DNA from 3 places in the Actinomadura sp. 1N219 genome. Region 1 is predicted to be linked to each of the others. Evidence: riboswitches for the same ligand, from Rfam matches in the RefSeq annotation. Region 1 holds a riboswitch; each other region holds the start of a gene.

What was found. A riboswitch is a leader RNA that binds a small molecule or an ion and turns the genes downstream of it on or off. The one in region 1 is predicted to bind cyclic di-AMP.
Region 2: linked by a shared signal. The riboswitch ahead of ACH35V_RS36880 (CHAP domain-containing protein) and the one ahead of ACH35V_RS26120 (NlpC/P60 family protein) in region 1 are both predicted to bind cyclic di-AMP.
Region 3: linked by a shared signal. The riboswitch ahead of ACH35V_RS09395 (CHAP domain-containing protein) and the one ahead of ACH35V_RS26120 (NlpC/P60 family protein) in region 1 are both predicted to bind cyclic di-AMP.

The regions. Positions count from the first base shown of each region.
Region 1 is NZ_JBIRAY010000009.1:169,577-177,362, forward strand. It holds gene ACH35V_RS26100 (AAA family ATPase) at 1-1,606, shown strand, start outside; gene ACH35V_RS26105 (4Fe-4S single cluster domain-containing protein) at 1,651-2,382, shown strand; gene ACH35V_RS26110 (FHA domain-containing protein) at 2,370-3,668, shown strand; gene typA (translational GTPase TypA) at 3,774-5,627, opposite strand; cyclic di-AMP (ydaO/yuaA leader) riboswitch at 5,821-5,955, shown strand; gene ACH35V_RS26120 (NlpC/P60 family protein) at 5,963-6,991, shown strand; gene ACH35V_RS26125 ((deoxy)nucleoside triphosphate pyrophosphohydrolase) at 7,326-7,703, opposite strand; gene ACH35V_RS26130 (Mut7-C RNAse domain-containing protein) at 7,741-7,786, opposite strand, start outside.
Region 2 is NZ_JBIRAY010000018.1:15,410-23,195, forward strand. It holds gene ACH35V_RS36875 (SpoIIE family protein phosphatase) at 1-1,831, shown strand, start outside; cyclic di-AMP (ydaO/yuaA leader) riboswitch at 2,288-2,442, shown strand; gene ACH35V_RS36880 (CHAP domain-containing protein) at 2,454-3,209, shown strand; gene ACH35V_RS36885 (CDP-glycerol glycerophosphotransferase family protein) at 3,478-6,429, shown strand; gene ACH35V_RS36890 (glycosyltransferase) at 6,413-7,657, shown strand; gene ACH35V_RS36895 (acyl-CoA dehydrogenase family protein) at 7,692-7,786, shown strand, end outside.
Region 3 is NZ_JBIRAY010000002.1:133,414-141,199, forward strand. It holds gene ACH35V_RS09385 (NYN domain-containing protein) at 1-1,010, shown strand, start outside; gene ACH35V_RS09390 (NlpC/P60 family protein) at 1,330-2,238, shown strand; cyclic di-AMP (ydaO/yuaA leader) riboswitch at 2,736-2,937, shown strand; cyclic di-AMP (ydaO/yuaA leader) riboswitch at 3,095-3,233, shown strand; gene ACH35V_RS09395 (CHAP domain-containing protein) at 3,243-4,073, shown strand; gene ACH35V_RS09400 (hypothetical protein) at 4,116-5,402, shown strand; gene ACH35V_RS09405 (M48 family metallopeptidase) at 5,399-6,778, shown strand; gene ACH35V_RS09410 (Ig-like domain-containing protein) at 6,793-7,786, opposite strand, start outside.

The sequences.
Region 1 (7,786 bases):
GCTCGGCAAGGTCAAGCGGGACGAGAAGCCGTCGCTGGAGGCGCTGACCCGGCATCTGGCGTCCGTGGCCAGGCCGAAGGAGAACATCCGGGCCGCGTTCGTGATCGACTCGGCGTCGCGGATCGCCCGCACCCCGACGGATCTGGAGCCGTCCGAGCGCGACTTCTTCCGGTTCTGCGCGAAGCTGTCGCGCAGCGCCCGGCCCGTCCGGGTGACGGGTCCGCGGCCGAAGCCGCTCTACAACCCGATCGTGTGGCTGGTGGAGCGGCCGGGCGACCTGCCGCCGTGGCTGACGACCGACAACGAGACGATCCGCGAGATCACGATCCCGCGGCCGCATCTCGGCGACCGGCAGGAGACGGCGCGGCTGCTGGCCCGCGCGTTCGGCGTCAGCGACGTGGGCGCGGACGAGGTCGCCGCCGCGGCCTGCGACGCGTTCGCCGAGCAGGCGGACGGGCTCACGCTCCAGTCGATGATCGAGGTGACGCGGCTGGCGAAGGAGCGCAGCGTCGACCTGGCGGACCTGCCGGACGCCGTCCGCACCTACAAGCTGGGCGTGCTCGACAACCCGTGGAGCCGCGGCCATCTGCGGCGCCGGGTGCTGGAGGGCGAGAAGCGCGTCCCGGAGCGGGTGATCGGGCAGCCGCAGGCCGTCACGAAGACGCTCGACATCCTCAAGCGGGCGGTGCTCGGCCTGTCCGGCGCGCAGGCGACGCGGTCGGGCAGCCGTCCGCGCGGGGTGCTGTTCTTCGCGGGCCCGACCGGCACCGGCAAGACGGAGCTGGCGAAGGCGATCACCGAGCTGGTCTTCGGGGACGAGTCCGCCTACCTGCGGTTCGACATGAGCGAGTTCTCCGGCGAGGGGTCCGGCGACCGCCTGATCGGGTCGCCGCCCGGCTACGTGGGCCACGAGGCGGGCGGGGAGCTGACCAACGCCGTCCGCGAGGACCCGTTCCGCGTGATGCTGTTCGACGAGATCGAGAAGGCGCACCCGCGGATCCTGGACAAGTTCCTGCAGATCCTGGAGGACGGCCGGCTCACCGACGGGCGCGGCAACACCGTCCACTTCTCCGAGTCGATCCTGATCTTCACCTCGAACCTCGGGATGTACGTCCCCGGCCGCGACCTCACGACCCGGGACGCGGCCCCGCTCGGGTCGCCGAGCCGTGTGCAGAACATCACACCGGGGATGGCCTACGACGAGGTGGAGCAGCGCATCAAGGCCGCCGTCGCGGACCATTTCACCGAGGTCCTGAACCGGCCCGAGCTGCTCAACCGGTTCGGCGACAACATCGTGGTGTTCGACTTCATCTCCGGCGAGGCCGCGCACAAGATCTTCGACCTGCAGTTCGCGAACATCTGCAAGCGCGTCACCGACGAGCACCGGCTCATCCTGGCCGTGAAGAGCGAGGCGCTGGAGACGCTCCGCGAGTGGTGCACCGAGGAGCTGGACAAGGGCGGACGCGGCATCGGCATGGCGCTGGAGTCGGACTTCGTGAACCCGCTGGCGCGGGCGCTGTTCGACCGGGAGCTCGTCCCGGACGAGAAGATCACCGTGTCGGGCATCCGGCGCGAGGGCAGCATCGTCCACCTGGAAATCCAGTGACGCCCGCCGGGCCCGCGGCGCGACCGGCGGAACCGGAGCACCGGGTGGCCGAAGGCGGTCCCGCGGAGACGCTCCTGCTCGCCAAGGCGCACTATCCGGTGACCACTCTCGGCCCCGGAACCCGTGCGGGCATCTGGACGCAGGGCTGCACGCTGCACTGCCACGGCTGCCTGTCCAGGGACACGTGGGAGGCCGATCCGGGCAAGGCCGTCCCGGTCGAGACGGTGCTCGGCTGGCTGGAGTCCCTGCCAGGACCGGTGGACGGCGTGACCATTTCCGGTGGTGAGCCGTTCGAGCAGCCGGCCGCGCTGGCGGCGCTGCTGCGCGGCGTCCGCGCGTGGCGAGACCGCCGCGACCGTGAGACGATTGCATTGGACATATTGGTCTACAGCGGATATGTCTACTCTCGGCTCTCCCGCACCGCTGAGACGCGCGAGATCCTGGACATGTGCGACGCGGTGATCGCAGGGCCGTACGTCGATCGGCTCAACCCGGGGGGGCGACACTCCAGGAGTGGCTCTCTACTCTGGAGGGGGTCGGCCAACCAGCGTGTCGTGCCGTTGTCCCAGCTGGGGCGTGAGCGGTACGGGGCACTGGCCGACATCGGGAAGACTGGAGAAGATACAGGGCCCCGAGTACAGGTGTCCGTGGACGAAGGGCCGGAGGGAAGGCGGGTGTACTACATCGGGATCCCGCGAAGGGGTGATATGGATCACCTCACGTCGAGGCTCGACCGCGCCGGGGTGCGCTCGGGGGATGTGTCATGGCGACCTTGAAATGTCCTGTCTGTGACGAACCGTTCCAGCAGGGCGACCTGCTCTGCATGAGCTGCGGGGCCAACCTGGCCCGCGCCGGCGGCGCGCAGCGGCAGGGCCCTGGCGGGTACGACGACCAGCAGCGGGGCTACCCGCCGCCAGGCCCGCAGCAGGGCGGCCAGCCGCCGTACGGCGCCCCGCCAGGGCAGCAGCCGGGCGGCCAGCCGTACCAGCAGGCGCCCGACCCGTACCAGCAGCAGGCCCCCCAGCAGCAGGCCCCGCCACCGCCCGGCCCGCCCGGGCAGTCATCGGACCCCTGGGGCCAGCCGCAGCAGCAACAGCCGCAGCAGCCGGACGCGTGGGGCGCGCCGCCCATGCCCCAGCAGCAGGCGCCCGATCAGCACGGGCAGCCGCAGCATGGGCAGCCCCCGTACGGCCAGCCGCAGCAGCACGGCGGCGGCCAGGGCCAGTCCCCGATGCCTCAGCAGCCGCCCGGCGACCCGTGGGGCGCGCCGCCGCCGCAGCAGCAGCCGCAACAGCAGGACCAATGGGGCGCGCCGCAGCAACAGCAGCCCCCGGTCCCGGACTACCCGCAGCCGGACGCGCAGTTCCCGCCGCCCGACCAGCAGTTCCCTCCGGGGGACCAGCAGTTTCCGCCGCCGCAGCAGGATCAGCAGTTCCCGCCGCCGCAGGACCAGTTCTCCCCGCCGCAGCAGCAGGACCAGTGGGGCGCCCCGCAGCAGCAACAGCAGCAGGACCAATGGGGTGCGCCGCCGCCAGGGCCGGGCGACAACCAGTTCGGCCCGCCGCCGCAGCAGCACGGGGGCGCGCCGATGCCGCCGCAGCACGGGCGCGAGGCGACGCTGCTTCCGCCCGACCACAACCAGGGGCGACAGCCCGACGGCACGGCGTTCATGTGCCCGTACTGCGAGGCGGTGCTGCCCAACCCGAGCGCCGCGCAGTGCGACTCGTGCCTGCGCCCGCTGCCGCAGAAGGGCACGCCCACCCTGCGCGTGATGTTCCCGACGGGCGAGCTCAAGGTCTCCGTCGGCCAGCATCTGGTGCTCGGACGGGACGCGGGCCAGTCACCGGTGGCGTCCACGTTCACCCAGTACGACAACGTGTCTCGGCGGCACTCGACGGTGTGGCTCGACCCGTCCGGGACGGCGTGGGTGCGTGACGAAGGCTCCACCAACGGGACGTTCGTCAACGGCGAGCGGCTCCCGCGCGGCGTGGAGGCCCCGCTCCGCAACGGCGACCAGCTCCGCCTGGCCGCCGACGTGACCGGCACCGTCCAGCTGAACTGACCCCGCGGCCCAGGCCGGACGACAACGCAAAGAGACGGCAACGCGAAAGGGGCGGCCCCGCGGTTCAAGACCTGCGGGGCCGCCCCTTTGGCGTGACCCTTCCGGTCAGCCGGCGCGCTTGGAGCGGGCGCGCATGCGCTCGCGCTCCTTGGCGTCCAGGACGACCTTGCGGATGCGGACGGCGCGCGGCGTGACCTCGACGCACTCGTCCTCGCGGCAGAACTCCAGCGCCTCCTCCAGCGACAGCAGCCGCGGCGGAGTGAGCCGCTCCAGCTCGTCGCCGGTCGACGACCGCATGTTCGTGAGCTTCTTCTCCTTGGTGATGTTGACGTCCATGTCGTCGGACCGGGAGTTCTCCCCGACGATCATGCCCTCGTACACCTCGGTGGTCGGCCCGACGAAGAACGTGCCCCGCTCCTGCAGGTTCGTGATCGCGAACGGGGTGGCGGCGCCGGCGCGGTCGGCCACCAGCGACCCGGACGGACGGGTCCGCAGCTCCCCGAACCACGGCTCGTAGCCCTCGAACACGTGGTGCGCCATGCCGGTGCCGCGCGTCTCGGTCATGAACTCGGTGCGGAACCCGATCAGGGCGCGCGCCGGGACGAGGAACTCCATCCGGATCCAGCCGGTGCCGTGGTTCGTCATGTGCTCCATGCGCCCCTTGCGGACGGCCATGAGCTGCGTGACGGCGCCGAGGTGCTCCTCGGGGATGTCGACGGTGAGCCGCTCGACCGGCTCGTGCTTCTTCCCGTCGATCGTCTTCGCGACGACCTGCGGCTTGCCGACCGTCAGCTCGTAGCCCTCGCGGCGCATGTTCTCGACGAGGATCGCCAGGGCCAGCTCGCCGCGGCCCTGCACCTCCCACGCGTCCGGACGCTCCGTCGGCAGCACCCGGATCGACACGTTGCCGACCAGCTCCCGGTCGAGCCTGTCCTTGACCATCCGGGCGGTGACCTTGGTGCCCTTCTCGCGACCGGCCATCGGGCCGGTGTTGGTGCCGACGGTCATCGAGATCGCGGGCTCGTCCACCGTGATCAGCGGCAGCGGGCGCGGGTCGTCCGGGTCGGCGATGGTGTCGCCGATCATGATGTCGGGGATGCCGGCGATCGCGATGATGTCGCCGGGGCCCGCCTCGTCGGCGGGCTTGCGGGCGAGCGCGTCCGTCATCAGCAGCTCGGTGATCTTGACGCGGTCCACGCTGCCGTCGTGCCGGAACCAGGCGACCTGCTGGCCCTTCTTGATCGTCCCGGCGTGGACGCGGCACAGCGCGATCCGGCCGAGGTAGCTGGAGGCGTCCAGGTTCGTCACGTGCGCCTGCAGCGCCGCGTCCGGGTCGTAGGACGGCGCCGGGATCGTGTCGGTGATGACCGTGAACAGCGGCTCCAGGTCGGGGCTCGCGGGCATCTCGCCGTCGCCGGGCTTGTCGAGCGAGGCCCGCCCGGCGCGCCCGGACGCGTACACGATCGGGAAGTCGATCTGGCCCTCGTCGGCGTCGAGGTCCATGAACAGCTCGTACGTCTCGTCCACGACCTCGTCGATGCGGGCGTCCGGCCGGTCGGTCTTGTTCACCACCAGGATCACCGGCAGTTTGGCCTCCAGCGCCTTGCGCAGGACGAACCGGGTCTGCGGGAGGGGGCCCTCGCTGGCGTCCACCAGCAGGACGACGCCGTCCACCATGGACAGCCCGCGCTCGACCTCGCCGCCGAAGTCGGCGTGGCCCGGGGTGTCGATGATGTTGATCGTCATCCCGCCGTGCCTGACCGCGGTGTTCTTCGCGAGAATGGTGATCCCCTTCTCGCGCTCGAGGTCGTTGGAGTCGAGCACGCGGTCGTCGACGTCCTGGTTCTCGCGGAAGGCGCCGGACTGCCAGAGCATGGCGTCGACCAGCGTCGTCTTGCCGTGGTCGACGTGAGCGACGATCGCGACGTTCCGGAGGTCGTCGCGCGTGGAGATGGGCATGCTGGCTCGCCTTGGGTGAGAGTTCGGGGTTCGCCGCCGACACGCGGCAGGGCCCATTCTACTTGGCCCCGCATACCCCCCATCCCGGACCGCCCGGGGGCCCTCCGCCGCCCGCCCCCCGATTGGCCAACTCTGCTGATCCTTTGTAATGTGCCCGACGTCCGGCCGTTCGGAGCCCCATCCCCTCGGGGCTGCGGCCGGAGCGCCGAATCTCCCGCCCGCGGGAGAACCGGGGACCCACACCTTCGGGGTGAATCGACACACGTCGTAGGGCGACTCCTGGCCCGAACCCGTCAGCTAACCCGGTAGGCGCGCGAGGAGAGGAGAACACCGGCTTGGCACCGGATCCCCACCGGCGGCGTCGCGTCACGCCCGCCGCCGCGGCGACCATGCTCCTGATCGGCCTCGGCGCCGCCGCGCCCGCAGTCGCTCACGCGGCGCAGCCGTCCGGCCACGGCCTGCCCGCCGCCGCGCCGAATCCGAGCCCTTCCCCTCTCCCGACGACGGAGCAGGGCCTGCGCAAGAGCCTGGACGCGCTGAACGAAGAGGCCGAGATCCTCACCGAGAAGTACAACAAGACCCGCGTCGAGCTGGGCAAGGCGCAGAAAGCGGAGCGTGCCGCCGCCCAGCACGCCGCGACGCTCCGCGCTGCGGCCGCGCCAGCACGGGAGCGGCTCGGGCAACTCGCCGCGGCGAACTACATGTCCGGCGCGCCCGACGCGATCTTCGGCGCGAACGGCTCCCCGGAGGGCCTGTCCGACCGCGCCTACCTCGCGCAGAACCAGACCACCGTCGTCCAGGCCCTGCAGAAGCAGATCGACCAGGCGGACGCGGCCCAGCGCACCGCCCAGACGAAGATCGCCCAGGTCAAGCAGGCCGCGGCGGACGCTGAGAAGGCCCGCCAAGCCGCCAAGGCCAAGGTCGCCGAAGTCACGAAGCGACTCGACAAGCTGACCACCACGCACGTCCGCGACCCGCGCAGCGGCCTCCGCGCCACCGTGAAGGGCACCGGCCTGCCCGCCAAGATGGCCCGCAGGGCCCTGACCAAGCTCGGCTCCCCCTACGTGTGGGCCGCCGCCGGACCGAACTCCTTCGACTGCTCCGGCCTCGTCGTCTGGGCGTACACCAGAGTCGGCAAGCCCGGCCTCCCGCACTACACGGGCGACCTCTACGGCCTCGGGACGAAGGTCTCCCGAAGCGAACTCCGCTCCGGCGACCTCGTCTACTTCGGCGCCAGCCTCCACCACATGGGCGTCTACCTGGACGACGGCAAATACCTGCACGCCCCCCAGACCGGCGATGTGGTGAAGATCTCCAAAATGTCCGACCGCTCCGACTACGCGGGCGCCAACCGAATCTCCTAGCCCCCAGATCTACAAGGCCCCTCCTGCGGCGCGGTAGGAGGGGCTTTGTTTATTGTATTTCTCTCCTCCTTCGGCCCTGGCGGGCCTCCATCGTCGAGAAACACGGTGCGATCGCTGGCATCGCTTCGACTCGCCTGGCGGCTCGCTGCGCGATCAGGTTTCTCGCAAGCTCGAAACCTGCCTTCGGACGCGATCGCAGTGGTTTGGGTTGTTGCGTGGTTGCGGTGGTGGCTGGGCGCCGTTCGTGCCCCAGTAGGCGCTTTGGTTCCTAGCAGGCGTTGAGGTCGTTGCGGGTTGCGGTGGTGGGTGAGCGCCGTTCGTGCCCAGTGGGCGCCTAGGTTCCTAGCAGGCGTTGCTGGGCTAGGGCGTTGATTACGGGGAGGTCGCCTGGGAGCCAGTCGACGTCGTAGAGGTCGTCTTGGGAGAGCCAGCGGAGGGCCAGGTGTTCCAGGGCGCGGGGTTCGCCTTCGATGATGCGGGCCGTCCATACGCGGAGGACGGCTCGGTCGCTCAGGCGCCAGTCGTCGCCGATCCTGCGGCCCAGGCGGACCTTGATGGCGAGTTCCTCGTGGCATTCGCGTACGAGCGCGTCCTCGTCGGACTCGCCCGGGTCGACCTTGCCGCCCGGCAGTTCCCAGCCGCCCGCCATGTGCGGCGGCTCGGCCCGTTGCGCGCTCAGCAGCCGTCCGTCCCGGATGATCGCCGCGCCCACCACCACGAGAACGATGCCGACCAGCCCCTCTCCCCTGTCACTTCGCGGCGCCGGCCGCCTCGACCTGCCGCGTCGCCTCGTGG
Region 2 (7,786 bases), on a different contig from region 1:
CGCCGCGCACGACCGGGCGGTGCTGTCCGAGGCGCGGGTCGTGCTGGCCCGGCGGCTCGGGGTGCCGCCCGGCGAGGCTCTGCAGCATCTGATCTGGCTCGCGCGCGATCTGGACGTGGAGCTCAGCGAGGCCGCGTCGCTGCTGGTCAAGGACGGCGGCGTCGGGCCGATGGGGGCCGTGGCGGCGGGACGGAAGGCGCCCCGTACCGAGAGCGGCGCGGTGGAGCGTCAGGCCGTGCTGTCAGAGGCCGAGGACGTCCTGCGCCGGGTGACGGCCGAGGACACCGCGGGGGACGCGGAGGTCCTGGCCCGGGTGCCGGACGACCCCGCGGCGAAGGCCGTGCTCGACGGGGCGCTCGACTCGTCCGCGCACATGGTGCCGGTCCGGGGGCAGGACGGGAAGGTGGCCGACTTCCTGTTCGTGGATCTCAACGGCGTCGCGCGGGACATGTTCGGGCGGGGCCGGGAGGAGCTGGCCGGGCGCCGGCTGCTGCAGACGGACCCCGGCGCGGTGCTGAGCGGGCTCTTCGACGAGTACGTGGAGGTGCTGGAGAGCGGGACGCCTCTGGAGCGTTCCCTGAACCAGTACACGACCGCGCAGCGCGGGCTGTCCCGGACGTCCAGGATGAGCGTGAGGTGCGTCGCCGTGCCGACAGGCGTGTGCGTGACCTGGCGTTACCACGATCGCGAGGACCGGGTCGCGCGGCGGCTGGAGCGGGTCGAGCGGCTGGCCCTGATCGGGTTCGGCGAGTGGGACCTCGCCACCGGCGAGGCGGCCTGGACGCCGCAGATGCTGGCCAACTACGGGCTGGCCCCCGACCAGGTGCCGCCGATGCCGCACGACCTGCCGAAGGTGGTGGCGGACGACGACCTCCCGCTGGTCGAGGAGGCCGTGCAGACGATGTTCTCCCGCCGGGAGCCGGTGGAGGCGGAGCACCGCGTGATCGGTCAGGACGGGGCGCCGCGGCACCTGTGGGTGTTCGCCGAGCCGGTGCTGGCCGAGTCCGGGCTGCCGGTGTCGATCAACATCGTCTCGCAGGACATCACGCGGCGGCGCGGCGTGGAGCGGGCGCTGGCGGAGACCCGGCGGCAGATGCTGAAGCAGCAGGAGCGGATGGCGCAGGAGCGGCGGGTGGCGGTGACGCTGCGCCGCGCGATCCTGCCGGACGAGGACGAGGTGGAGCAGCTGCCGGGCCTGCGCACCGCGATCCGCGCGCTGGCGGCGGAGAGCACCGCCCGCATCGGCGGCGACTGGTTCGCGACCAGGACGCTGCCGGACGGACGGTCGATGTTCGCGATCGGCGACGCGGCCGGGCACGGCCTGCCCGCGGCGGCGGCGATGGCCCGCACCCGCAACGGGCTGCTCGGCCTGACCTGCACGAGGGAGCCGGCCGGACGGCTGGTGGGCTGGCTGAACGAGCTGGTGAGCAGCATGGACCCGCCGGCGACGGGCACCGCCGTCGTGGCCCAGTTCGACGCGCGCGGTCGCGTCCTGGAGTGGACGTGCGCGGGGCATCCGCCGCCGATCCTGATCCGGGACGGGCGGGCGGTGCCGATGGAGGTCGTCCGCGACCCGATGCTCGGCGCGATGCCCGACTGGGAGTACATGACGATCACGACCAGGCTCAGCCCCGGCGACATGCTGTTCCTCTACACCGACGGCCTCGTGGAGCGCAGGGACGCGGACCTGGACGAGCGGATCGCCCGCCTCACCGGCATCCTGCGGGACTGCGCCACGCAGCCCGAGCTGATGCTGGACGACGTGCTCGCGCGGATGGAGCACGACCGGGCGGCGGACGACACCACGCTCTTCGCCGTGCACGTGGAGTGACCGGAACCATCCTTGACCTGTGATGATCACCCACTGTGATGTGCGCCTCACCTAGACGGGCCTGGACGGGCCCGGACGGCCCGGACCGGGCCGGATCGGCGTGTGCCGGGCGGCGTGGAGCAGCGGTTCTTTACCATTTGCGCGATGGCGGGTAAGCCCGGCGGGCAAAGGGCTGCGGGGCAGTTCTGGAAAGATCGGGAACAGCCCGCGCCGTGACGGTGTTGGTGCTTCCTTGAGAGGGCTTTGAGCAGGCAAGACCGACTTTTGTGCCTGGTTTGCTTTCTTTGAGAAGGTTGGTACCTTCTTACCGAATCACGCAACGCGTCCCATGCGTTGCTCCGGCCGTGCCGAGCGCGGCCGAGGATCGCGGAGCGGATCCCGCCCGCGATGCGCGCCCACCGAGGCGCGCGGTCAGATCAAGATCAGTCACTGAGATCAATCCGTATGCGCCGCGCACGCGGTGCGAGGCCGAGTCCGTCCGGTCGACCTGACCGGAACGGAGCCGGGGACCCAGGTTCCAGGGGTGAATCGGCGCGTCCCAGAGTCGCGCCGTAGGGCTGCTTCCATGCCCGAATCCGTCAGCTAACCCGGTAGGCGTCATGGGAGATAGGAGATTCCCCGCATGACCGGTCGTTTCGATCGACTTTCCCTGAACACCCTCACGCCCGAGGACAAGGCCGTCGGCGTCGCGCTTGGCGCCGTGCTGGCGGGAGCCGTCGGGCTCGCGATCTTCAACCCGCTCACCGACGACCGCGCCGTGGCCCAGACCTCGGCCCAGGCGGCGGCGGTCGCCGAGAAGGGCGGCGTGTCCGCCAAGTCGGACAAGGCCGGGACCCTCTCGGCCGCGGACGCCCGCGCGCAGGGCTTCAAGGTCCCGCCGCGCGCGGTCAAGCCCAACGAGGTCATCAAGCTCGCGGAGAAGCAGGTCGGGATCTCCGAGGGCAAGGGCGGCATGACCAAGTTCCACAAGTGGTACGTGTCGACCCCGCACGCCGCCGCGACCGCCGAGCGGGACGGAGGCTTCTCCGTCAACGACTACAAGGGCGCCCAGTGGTGCAACATGTTCGTCTCGTGGCTCGGCGCCCAGACCGGCGTGCAGAACATGGGCTGGGACGCGTACACCGTCCAGCACGCCAAGTGGTTCAAGAAGACCGACCGCTGGGGCAAGACCGCCAAGCCCGGCGCGGTCGTGTTCTTCGACTGGGACAAGGGCTCGCGCGGTGACATCGGCGACATCGACCACGTCGGCCTCGTCGTCAAGGACAACGGGAACGGCACCGTGAACACCGTCGAGGGCAACACCGAGAACGCGGTGAACAAGAAGACCCGCGACAAGTCCGAGATCGTCGGTTACGGGTATCCCGACTACGCGTCCTGACCCGATCCGCGCGATTGCGGCCGCCCGGCCGGAATCGCGAGATCCGGGTCGCGCGGACCGCGTGATCAGAATGGCGTCATCCGAAGGCGTCCGGTTCCGGCCGGGCGCCTTCGGGCGTTCCAGGGGGATGTCACCCATGTCGCCGGTGAAGGCGGGTAATGCCAAGCATTGACAGCCTTTGACTGCTCTTGGACCTCATCACGGCGTTCCGGGAAAGGAATCCGTGCGCGCGTCCGATCGGAGCCGGGACGCGCGGGGAGGGGGGCCCATGCGGGTGCGCCCGGACGTCAGCGTCGTCGTGATCGCCTACAACGACGCGTGGCGGCTGCCACGGGCGGTCGCCTCCACGCTGGAGCAGTCGCTGGGCGGCGTCGAGACGGTGATCGTCGACGACGGGAGCACCGACGGGACGGGCGAGGCCGCCGACCGGCTGGCCGCCGCGCACGCCGGACGGGTCCGGGCCGTCCACCTGGCGTCGAACTCCGGCGGCTGCGGGCGGCCCCGCAACACCGGGATCGAGGCGTCCGCAGGCCGGTACGTGATGTTCCTCGACAGCGACGACCTGCTGGACCGGCACGCCTGCCTCAACCTGTTCGCCGCGGCCGAGGACGCCGGCGCGGACCTGGCGTCCGGGCGGTGCGACCGGATCTTCCTGGACGTGCCCGCGGGCGCGAAGGGACGCGTCCGCCCCTGGTATCCGTGGCTCTACCGGCGCAGGGCCGTGTACGGGCCGCTGAAGGACCACCCCGATCTGCTCTACGACACGCTGTCGACCAACAAGGCGTACCGGCGCGATTTCCTGGACGAGCACGGCCTCCGGTTCGTCGAGGGGCTCCACTACGAAGACCTGCTGTTCACCGCCGAGGCGTACCTGGCGGCCGGGCGGACGGCGCTGATCCCGCACCGCGTCTACAACTGGCTGGTGCGGGAGCGGACGCCCGCGCCGTCCATCTCCAACCGGCGCGCCGATCTGGCCAACTTCGCCGACCGGCTGGAGATCCACCGCCGCATCGACATGCTGTTCGCGCTGCGCGGCGCCTACGACCTCCGCCGGGCCAAGGACGTCAAGTTCGTCAACCATGATCTTGTCCTTTACCTGCGCGAACTGCGCGACCGCGATCCGGCCTACCGGTCGCGCTTCCTCGATCTGGCGGCGGGCTACCTGGCCGAGCTCGATCCCAGGGTGTTCGAGGAGGCGCACCCGCTGCCCGCGATCGCCGCTTACCTGATCCGCGAGGGCGACCATTCGGCCGCGCTCGCCGCCGCCGAGCACGGCGGCGGCGTCAAGCGCCCTGAGCTTCGTGCGCAGCTCGTGGAGCGGGACGGGCGCGTGTACTGGGGCACGGGACGCCCGCGCGGGACGCTCGGGCGCCGCATCCTGGACGTCACCGATTTCGGCTTCCATCTGCGGCCGCTCAAGGAGCTGCGTCCGGCGAACACGGTGACGCTGCTGGAGGCGCGGGGCGAGCGCGTCCGGATGGCCGGGCAGGTGCTGAACCCGCTGGGCCGGATCCGTCCGGACGCGCGGCTGTCGGCCATCCTGGAGTTCGGCGACCGGCGTCGCCGCGCCCGGAAGGGGCGGGTCCGGGCGGCCGTCCGGCATGAGGGCGACCGGCTCGCCTGGCGGGCCGAGTTCGACCCGAGGAAGCGCATCAGGCCGGTCGGGTTCGTCGACCCGGTGTGGGACGTGCGCCTCCGCGTCCGGGTGGACGGCGAGGACGTGGTCACCCGGCTCGGCGAAGGCCGTGGATCACCGCCGCTGAGCGGGGTGGAACTGCCCGTCCGGCCCCGGCTGACGAGGCTCGCAGCCGACCGGCTCCGCTCGTACGTCACCGGCGGCGGTCATCTGGCGTTCGTCCTGGAGACGGGCACGCCGTGGGCGCGGCTCACGGGGGCCGCGGCGCGGCGGGCCGTCACGTCCCCGGCGGGGCGGCTGGCGCGGGGCCTGATCGGGCGGCGGGCGAGGCGGACGGAGCAGGCCGTCCGGCGGACGCTGACGTCCCGCAAGACCAAGGTCGCCGTGTTCAACCGGGTGCTGAGCCGGCTCCCCGTCCGGCAGGGCCTGGCGGTCTTCGAGAGCCACCTGGGCCGGCAGTACTCGGACAACCCGAAGTACATCTACCGGGAGCTGCGCAGGTCGGGGCGGCCGGTGGAGGCCGTGTGGTCGTACGCGTCGTCCCCGAAAGGCTTCCCGCAGGACGCGAAGCTGGTGCGGCGCGGGTCGTGGGCCTACTTCCTGGCGCTCGCGCGCGCCCGGTACTGGGTGGACAACCAGGGCTTTCCGGACGGTCTCCGCAAGCGCCCCGAGACCACCTACATCCAGACCTGGCACGGGTCGGCGTTCAAGCTGATGGGCCAGGACCAGCCGCGGGTCAAGCGCGGCCCCGCCGCCGAACGGGCCCGGCTGCGGCGGATGGCGGAGCGGTTCGACTGCTTCCTCGTCCGGTCGGGGCACGACGTGGCGACGCTGTGCGCCGGGCTCGGCGTCCGGTCGGAGCTGCTCGCGGCCGGGTATCCGCGCAACGATCCGCTGGTCAACGGCGTGGACGGCGATCCGGAGCTGGCCGCCGAGGTCGCCGGGCTCCGCCGCTCGCTCGGCCTGGACGCGGGCGACGGGCGGCGCGCCGTCCTGTACGCGCCGACGTTCGCCACCGGGCCGAAGGGCCGCCCGGTCCGGCTGCTGGAGCCCCCCATCGCCCCCGGCCTGTTCGCGCGGGAGCTGGGGGAGGAGTTCGTGCTGCTCGTCCGGCCGCACTACCTGTGCCGCGCCAACCTCCCGCCGGGCGCCCGCGCGGTCATGCGGGACGTCGGCGACGTGCCCGACGTCACCCCGCTGCTCCTCCTCGCGGACGCGCTGATCACCGACCACTCCTCGATCATGTTCGACTTCGCGCTGCTCGACCGGCCGATCGTCCTGCACCTCCCGGACGGCCGCGACCGCGCGCCCGGCTACTTCGACCTCGAACGGCACGCCCCGGGCCCGATCACCCGCACCGCGGACGAGCTGGTCGCCGCGCTCGCCGGGCTCGACGCCGCGGACGCCGTCCACGCCCCCCGCCGCCGCGCGTTCGCCGAGCGGTTCGGCGAGCACGACCGCGGCGCCGCCGCCCGCACCGTGGCGGACCGCTACTTCCCGGCCGCCCGGCCGCGCCGCAGGGGCGAACGCCGCCGCAGGGGAGAACGCCGCCACAGGGGGGATCGCAATGGCCGCACCGCGTGACGTCTTCATCGTGTGCAACAACGCCGACGACCTGGGCGGGCTGCAGCGCTGGGCGCATCACATGGCGCGGCTGCTCGCCGCGCGCGGCGACCGCGTCACCCTCGTCGGGATCACCCGCGGGACGCGGCCGCACCACCACGGCCGGGACGGCTCCTACGCCGTCGAGGTGCTGCACGGGGAGTGGCGCCCGCCCGCGATGGCCTGGCGTCCGGCGACGCTCCGGCAGCGCCTGGACGCGGCGTCCCGCGCACGCGACCTGCGGCGGAGGGCGGCCCAGCGGCGCGGCGCCGCCCGCCTGACGGAGCTGTTCGCCGCCGCCCGGCCGGGCGCGGTCGTGATCGCGGCGCAGGTGTGGGCGATGGAGTGGGTCCGGCTGGCCGACACGTCCGGGCTGCGGGTCGTGGGCATGAGCCACGAGTCGTACGCGGCCACCCGCGCGTCGTCGCGGTACCGCCGGGTCAGGGAGAACTACGCGGACGCCGACCGGATGCTCGTCCTCACCGCCGAGGACGCCGATGCCTGGGCCCGGAACGGCATGACCAACGTCGACTACATCCCCAACGCGCTGCACGTCGCGCCGGACGTCCATCCCACGCTCGACCTCCCCGTCGTGGCGTGCGTCGGCCGCCTCTCCTACGAGAAGGGCGTGGACCTGATGCTGGAGGCGTGGGAGCGGGTATCCGCGCGCCATCCGGGCTGGCGGCTGCACGTCTACGGCGGCGGGCCGGACGGAGAGCGGCTGAAGGCGCAGGCGGACGCGGCGGGCCTGTCCGGCTCGGTGGAGTTCAGGGGCGTCGTCGCGGACGTGGAGGAGGCGCTCGTTGAGGCGTCGATCTTCGCGCTGCCGTCCCGGGCCGAGGGCTTCCCGATGTCGGTGCTGGAGGCGATGGCGTACGGGCTCCCGACGGTCGCGTTCGACTGCGCGCCCGGCGTCCGGGCCCTCCTCGCCGCCGAGCACGGCGGCGGCGTGCTGGTCGAGCCGGGCGACACCACGGCGTTCGCCCGGGAGCTGGACCGCCTCATCGAGGCCCCGGACCTGCGCCGGACCCTCGGAGCCGAAGCCCGCGCCTCGGTCCTGAGGTTCCACCCGGACACGGTCCTGGAACGCTGGGACCGCCTGTTCGACCTGCTCCACCGGGATCTCCCGTCCGGCCCGGCGTCCGGCCCGGCGTCCAGCGACATGGCGGAGGAGCCCGTGGCGGGCGAGCGGGAACCCGCCCTGGAGTGATTCTTTCTAACAAGTGTTTGGTAGAGTGCGCGGCGTGAAGGAGAACGAGTCCCCGGCGGACCGGGCGTTCCGCGCCGAGGTCCGCGACTGGCTCCGCGCCAACCTGGCGGGCGAGTTCGCGCACGCCCG
Region 3 (7,786 bases), on a different contig from region 1:
TGGCCTACCTGCTGCGCCCCGAGGGCTGGACGGAGCTGGTCGAATCCGCCCGCGCGGAGCTGGAACGCTCCGCCACCGCCTCGGAGGAGGAGGCGGCCGAGCGGCGCGTCGCGGCGCTGAAGGCGGAGCTGGCCGCCGCCCGCACCGCCCGCGCCGCGGAGGTGGACCGGCTGCGCGCCGAGCTGCGCGACAGCAAGGCCGAGGTCGCGGATCTGCGCCGCAAGCTGCACGAGGCGCGCACCCGGTTCCGGGCGGCGGAGGAACGCGCGGGCGCGGCCGCGCGCGAGGCGGAGCGGGCGCTCGCCGAGGCGCGGGAGTCGACCGCCGCGTCCGAGAAGGAGCTGCGCAAGCTGCGCGCCCGCGCCGCCCAGGCCGAGGCCGCCGCGGAGGCCGCCAAGCGGGCCGCGCGCGAGGGCCGCAACGTCGAGGACGTCCGGCTGCGGATGCTGCTCGACACGCTCGTGGACGCGGCGCAGGGCGTCCGGCGGGAGCTGGCGCTGCCGTCCACGATCGAGCGTCCCGCGGACGCGGTCGGCGGGCTGGAGCCCGACCGGCAGGCGCACCGCGCGCTCCCGGGACGGGCGCTGTCCGACAGCGACCCGCAGCTGCTCGACAGGCTGCTGACGCTGCCGCGCGTGCACCTCGTCGTGGACGGCTACAACGTGACCAAGACCGGGTACGGGGAGCTGCCGCTGTCGGACCAGCGCACCCGGCTGCTGTCGGGGCTCGGCGGGCTCGCCGCGCAGACCCGCGCCGAGGTGACGTGCGTGTTCGACGGCGCGGAGCTGGACGCGCCGGTCGCCATCGCGGCGCCGCGCGGCGTCCGGGTGCTGTTCAGCCGCCCGGGGCAGACCGCGGACGAGCTGATCGGCGAGCTGGTGCGGGCGGAGCCGCAGGGCCGCGCGGTCGTGGTGGTGTCGTCGGACCGCGAGGTGGCCGACGCGGCGCGGCGCGCGAACGCCCGGCCGTGCCCGTCGACGCTCCTGCTCCGGCGACTCGGCAGGTCATGAGGCGGCCAGGCCATAAGGCGGCCATAAGGTCCCGATAAGGGAAGTTTCGCACTCAGTGAGGTCGAAGTAACAGAAGGTGGACAATGTCCAACGATGTCGATCAAAGAGTGACGTATCGGTTGTGACGGTTGTTGACCCTCGCTAATGTCGTCCGCTGACGTCGTGGACGAGAGGGGCGAAACCGACCGTGGCCAAAGAACTCATCGGGGCACCGGAGCAGCGGCGTGACCGTAGAGGCGGCTCGGCGAACAGCGGCATCTCCCGTCGCCTGGCGGCTTTGACCTGCCTGACCGTGACCGCCTCCCTCGCGTCTCCCCTGGTGGCGCCCGCAAGCGCCGATCCCAGACCGACCAGGGCGCAGGCGCAGAAGAAGCTGACCCAGCTCAACGAGGAGATGGACAAGAAGGTCGAGCAGTACAACCAGCTCAACGAGAAGCTCAAGATCGCCAAGAAGAAGCTCGACGCCGCGTCGAAGGCGAGCAAGCAGGAGGAGGCGACCTTCGAGCAGCAGCGCTCCAAGATCGCCCAGATGGCCGCGGACGCGTACAAGAACGGCGAGTCGACCGACGTCACCGGCTTCGTCGGCAGCGGCGACCCGCAGGCCGTCCTCGACCAGGCGGCGGTCTTCTCGCACCTGTCGCAGGAGCGCAGCTCCCAGCTCACCCAGTTCCTGGCCACCGCGCAGCGGCTGCGCCGCGAGCAGGCCGTGTCCAAGGCCGCCTACGACGAGGTGAAGGCCAAGACCGACGAGCTGAAGAAGCAGAAGAAGGAGCTGGACGCGAAGGTCGGGAAGCAGGAGGCGCTGGTCCGGCGGCTCGGCGGCGGCACGTCGTCCGGCGGGGGTGTCGGCGGCACCTACAACGGCCCCGCCAGCGGCCCGGCCCGCGAGGCGCTCAACTTCGCCTACGCGCAGAAGGGCAAGCCGTACTCGTACGGCGCCGAGGGCCCCGGCTCCTACGACTGCTCGGGCCTGACCATGAAGGCGTGGGCGGCGGCGGGCGTCAACATCACCCGCACCACCAACTCCCAGTACGCCGCCACGAAGCGGGTGGCCAAGAGCAACCTGCAGCCCGGCGACCTGGTGTTCTTCAGCGGGCTCGGCCACGTCGGCCTGTACGTGGGCGGCGGCCAGATGATCCACGCCCCCAGCACGGGCAAGACCGTCCAGGTCGTGAACATCACCTCGGGCTACTACCTGAGCAACTACTACGGCGCCGGGCGTCCCTGACGCCCCGCCCGTCCGGCGCCCGCACGCGGCCGGACGGACCGCCTTCGGCAACGGACCAGGCTTTGACCTGGTCCGTTGTTGATTTTGTGGGGGTTTGCCTTCTGTTGGGGCTTTGGTACCTTGTACCACTCACGGCGCCGTCCAGACGCCGTGTCCCCGCGGCGCTCACCAAGCGCCACGGCCCACGCGGCACGTTCATCGGCCGCGTGCCGGCGGCGCGAGCCACGCGCCGTCTCCCCCCGGCGGCGCGCTCCACGCGTCGTCCCGCGGTGCCGCGACGGCGCCGCGACGGTCTCACGCAGACCTCGCCCGACCCCGCCCACCGTGCGCACGCCCGCAGCGTGCATGGCGCTGAGAGCGCTGCCACGGCGATCCCGGAGGTCAGGCCGCCGGACGGTCCCCGGTGACGGGCCGCCGTCCGCACACAACATCACGCGCCGCTCTTTCGCACGCGGGAGACAGGTCCCGCGCACGGGCCCCATATCGCCCCCAGGATCGCAGCGGCAGCGCCGAATCCGCCGACGCGCGGAACCGGGGACCCATAACGCCGGAGTCCAGGGACCGTCCCTGGACGGGCAATGTCCGGCGCCCGGGGTGAATCGGCGCGCCTCTCCCGGACGACCCGGTGAGAGTCCGCCGTAGGGCCACTTCCTCGCCCGAACCCGTCAGCTAACCCGGTAGGCGTCTGGAAGAACGAAGGAGTGAAACCGCAGCGTTACCTGGGCGTGGTCGCCCCAGTGCGGCCACGCCCGCATAACCTCTGCGCTCCGCGCCGGCGTTTCCGCTCGCCGGAGTATCCCCCCAACCGACCGGCGCGCCCGCCCCCGGGCCGCCACCGCCGAGTCCGCGGACCGCCCTGCAAAGCGCGGCGGGACGCGAAGCCGGGGACCCACCTGTCCTCTCGGGGTGAATCGGCCTGCCCGCGTGCGGGCCGTAGGGCGGCTTCCACGCCCGAACCCGTCAGCTAACCCGGTAGGCGGCATGGAAGTCGAGGAGATCCCCCCGTGCCAGGCATCCACCGCAAGAAGACCCCGGGCAGGCACCGCAAGCCGAGCGCCCGGACCATCACATGGCGGACGACCGGCGGCGTCGTCGTCGGCGCCGCCGTCCTCGGCACCGCCGCGGCCACCGCGCAGGCGTCGGTCCTGCCGTTCGGCTCGCCGCCCGCCACGAACGCGTCCTCCGAGCTGGCGACCGCCGGGAAGGACGCGCGCGGAACCGCGTCCAAGGACCGCAAGAAGGACGAGCTCAAACGCAAGAGCCCCAACGCCGCCAAGGGCAAGGGCGACGCCGTGAAGCGCGGCGGCGCGCCCGCGAAACCGTCCGGTGCGCCATCCGAGGAGTCGCGGCCCACCGCCGCTGAGGCCATCAAGCTCGCCAGGTCGCAGGTGGGGATCGAGGAGGACGGCGGCGGCGAGACCAAGTTCCAGAAGTGGTACATGGGCACGTCCCGCGCCCAGGAGACGCTCGCCCGCGACGGCGGCTCCCTCGGCGGCTACAGCGACGCGAACTGGTGCGACATGTTCATCTCCTGGATCGGCGAGCAGATCGGCTTCACCGACCAGATCGGCAGCGACGCCTGGACCGTCGCCCACGCCCGCTGGTTCCAGGCCAACGGCCGCTGGGGCACCGAGCCGAGGCCGGGCGCGATCGTCTTCTACGCGTGGGACGGCGGCAAGTCCAGCGGCGACATCCGGCACGTCGGCATGGTGATCAAGAAGGTGGACGACGGCACGATCGAGGCCGTCGAGGGCAACACCGGCAACGCCGTCCAGGTCAAGGAGCGCTCGACCAGCGACATCGTCGGCTACGGATACCCCGACTACAAGTCGTGACGTCCGTCTCCCCACTCCTGTGGGCTGCATAGGATCGCGCGCATGAAAGACGGCTCCGGCGAAGGCGACGCGCACGGACGCGCCCTCACGCGGCGCGGGGCGCTCGCTCTCGGCGCGGGCGGGGCCGGGGCGCTGCTCGCCGGAGTCACGGGGCTGCTCGCCGCGCGTTCCGGCGACGACGCGGCGCCGCGCCCCCGCGAGACCAGGGCGGCTGGCCGGTTCGACGCCGGCGACGCAGAGACCGTCCTCGGCAACCGCGCGCGGGCCGTCCGGTCCGGCGACCGGACGGCCTTCCTCGCGACGGTCGGCTCCGCGCCCGCCGCGTTCCAGGACGCCCAGTCCCGCCTCTACGCCAACCTCCGCAGGCTCCCGCTGGCCGGATGGCGCGAACAGGTCGTCACCACCCAGGCCGTGGACGGCGAGGACGGCGTCACCGTCGTCCGCGTCAAAGTGCGCTACAAGCTGCGCGGTTTCGACCGCGGCGACGTGGTCCGCACCCAGTACCTGGCCCTGGCGCAGCGCTCCGGCGCCTGGACGATCGTCGGCGACGGCTCGTCCCACGGCTTCCATGACGACGCCGAGATCTGGGACGGTGGCCCCCTGTCGGTGGTGAAGGGCCACGCGAGCCTGGTCATCGGGGACGCCCCCGGCCTCGGCGAGATCGCGCGACGCCTGGACGAAGCCGTGCCGGTCGTCAGCGACGTCGTCGGCGCGGGATGGGCGCGGCGGGCCGTCGCGCTGGTGCCCGCCGACGCGGGCCTGGCGTCCACGCTCGCCGGCTCGGGCACGGGGCCGGGCCTCGGTGAGATCGCCGCGGTCGCGACCGCCGTCCCGTCCGCGGGCCCGGCCCGGGGCGCCGACCGCGTCGTCATCTCCCCCGGCACCTTCGGCCGCCTCAACGAGATCGGGCGCGACGTCGTCCTCGCCCACGAGCTGACGCACGTCGCCACCGGCGCCGCCCACGACCGCACCACGCCGGAGTGGCTCATCGAGGGCTTCGCCGACTACGTCGGCTACCGCGGGTCGGCGATCGGCGTCCGGGCGGCGGCGGGCGAGCTGCGCCGGGAGGTCGCGGCGGGACGGGTCCCGTCCGCGCTGCCCGCCGCCTCCGCGTTCGCCGGCGGCTCGCCGCGCCTCTCGCAGTCCTACCAGGAGGCCTGGCTGGCCTGCCGGATGATCGCCGACCGGTACGGTGAGGCGACGCTCGTGCGGCTCTACCGGACCGCCGGGCGCGTCCCTGAGGCGGCCGCGCTGCGCGACGTGCTGCGCCTCACCCGGGACGGCTTCACCGCCCAATGGCGCGACTACGTGAAGAGGGAGCTGAGATGAGCGCGGAGGCGGACGAGGGACGGGCCGAGCCCGCGACCGCCCGGATCGAGGAGGCCGGCGGCATGCGGACGCCGCGGATCGCCGCCGCCGTGGCCGCCGCGGTTCTCTTCGCCGCCGTCGCGGTCGTCCTCGCCCTGACGACGCCCTGGAACCCGCTGCCCGGCGCCGTCCCCGGCGGACGCGTGGAGCCCGATCCGGCGCTCGACTACTCCCCGTCCGAGATCGCCCGGTCCAAGGCGTTCGACTCGGCCCTCAACCCGCCCGCCTACGCGGGCCTCGTCGTCGGACTCGTCCTGGTCTTCGCGCTGGGCTTCACGCCGCTCGGCGCGCGGTTCATCGGCTGGGTCACCGCCCGCGCCCGCCGCCGTTTCCTCCGGATCATCGTCGCGATCGTCGCGCTGACGACGCTGCTGCGCGTCGCCGGGCTCCCGTTCGACATCTGGAGCGAGTCGGTGCTCCGCCGGTACGGTCTGTCGACGCAGACCTGGCCGGCGTGGCTCGTGGACCAGCTCAAGTCCCTCGCCGTCACCTGGGTCATCTACACGATCGCCCTGCTGCTCCTCTATGCGGTCGTGCGCCGCTTCCCGCGCTACTGGTGGACGGGCGCCGCCGCCGGAGGCTTCCTGCTCGTCGTGCTGGTGTCGTTCATCTACCCGATCGCCGTCGAGCCGGTGTTCAACAAGTTCCATTCGCTTCAGCAGGGGCCGCTGCGCACCGACCTGCTCGCGATGGCCGAGCGGGACGGCGTGCCCGTCGAGGACGTGCTCGTCGCGGACGCGTCCCGCCGGACGACGTCGCTGAACGCCTACGTGTCCGGGTTCGGGTCCACGCGCCGCATCGTCCTTTACGACACGCTGCTGAAGTCGCCGCCCGCCCGGGTGAAGTCGATCGTCGCGCACGAGCTGGGCCACGCCAAGCGCGACGACGTCCTGTACGGGACGCTCGTGGGCGCGCTCGGCATCGCCGGGGCCATGTGCCTGCTGTACCTCCTGACGACCTCCCCGCGCCTCCTGCGCCGCGCGGGAGTCGCCTCCACCGGCCCCCCACGGCGGGAGACCGGGGCGGCGGACCCGCGGTCCGTCGCGCTCGTCCTCGCGCTGGTGGCGGCCGGGACGCAGCTCGGCGCCCCGGTCCAGAACCTCGTCAGCCGCCGCATCGAGGCCCGCGCGGACGCGCACGCGCTGAACCTCACCCGCGACCCGTCGACGTTCGTGTCGATGCAGCACGAGCTGTCGGTGCGCAACATCTCCGACCTGGACCCCGACGGCATGGAGTACCTGCTCTGGCTGACGCACCCGTCAGGCCCCGACCGGATCGCCATGGCGCGCACCTGGGCGCGCATGCACCACGTCCCAGAGCCGCCGCCGCTGCGCTAGCCCCCCAGCGAGGGTCAGTCCCCGCCGGCGCGCGGCTTTTCGGGCGGCTGCGCGCCCTGCTGCTGCGCGGAGAGCGTCGCGGCGTCCGCGCGCGGCGCCGTCGTCACCGACCTTTGCAGCGCGCTGCCCTTCACCCAGTCGTTCCAGTTCATCTGCCAGTAGCCCCAGCCGTTGTCCGGTTCGAGTTCCCGGTCCGACCCGGTCACCGTCACGACGTCGCCGCGCTGCGCCAGTCCGTAGAACCACTTCGCGTTGGACGGGCTGATGTTGATGCAGCCGTGGCTGACGTTCGCGCTGCCCTGGCTGCCCACCGACCACGGCGCGCTGTGGACGTACTCGCCGCTCTCGGAGATGCGCACGGACTTGTAGACGGTGAGGCTGTAGCCGCCGGGGCTTCCGGGGCTGACCCCCATCCAGTCGGACGTCATGACGGTGGGGTCTTCCTTGGCCATCGTCAGGTGGACGCCGTTGGTGGTGGTGTACTTCTCCGACCCGCCCTTGCCCATGCTGGTCGGAATGGTGCGGGCCTTCTTCCCGTTGACCTTCACCACCATCTTGTGGCTGTCCTCGCCGGCCGTGGAGATGTGCGAGTCGCCCACCTTGAAGTCGACGGCGTAGTTCTTGCCGCCGTACACGTCCCCGCCGGTGCGCACACCGCTGAGGTGGGCCTGGAACGTCACCTTGGTCTGGGCGGGCCAGTACTGCTTCGTCCGGAAGACGACCTCCTTGTCACTGAACCAGTGCCAGGCGCCTTCCACGGTCTTGTCGGCCCGCACCTCCAGCGCCTGCTCGACCGCCTTCCTGTCCTGCACCGCGCGGTCGAACTGCATGATGATGGGGATGCCGACGCCGACGGTCTCCTTGTCGTACGGCGCCTCGATCGTCATCTTGTTCGTCTTCGTGACCTTGGCGGTGGTGAAGCGGCTGCCGACCGTCTCGGTCCTGCCGTCCTCGCCGACCGCCGTCGCGCCGACCGTGTACGTCGCGCCCGGCTCGAGCGTCCAGCGC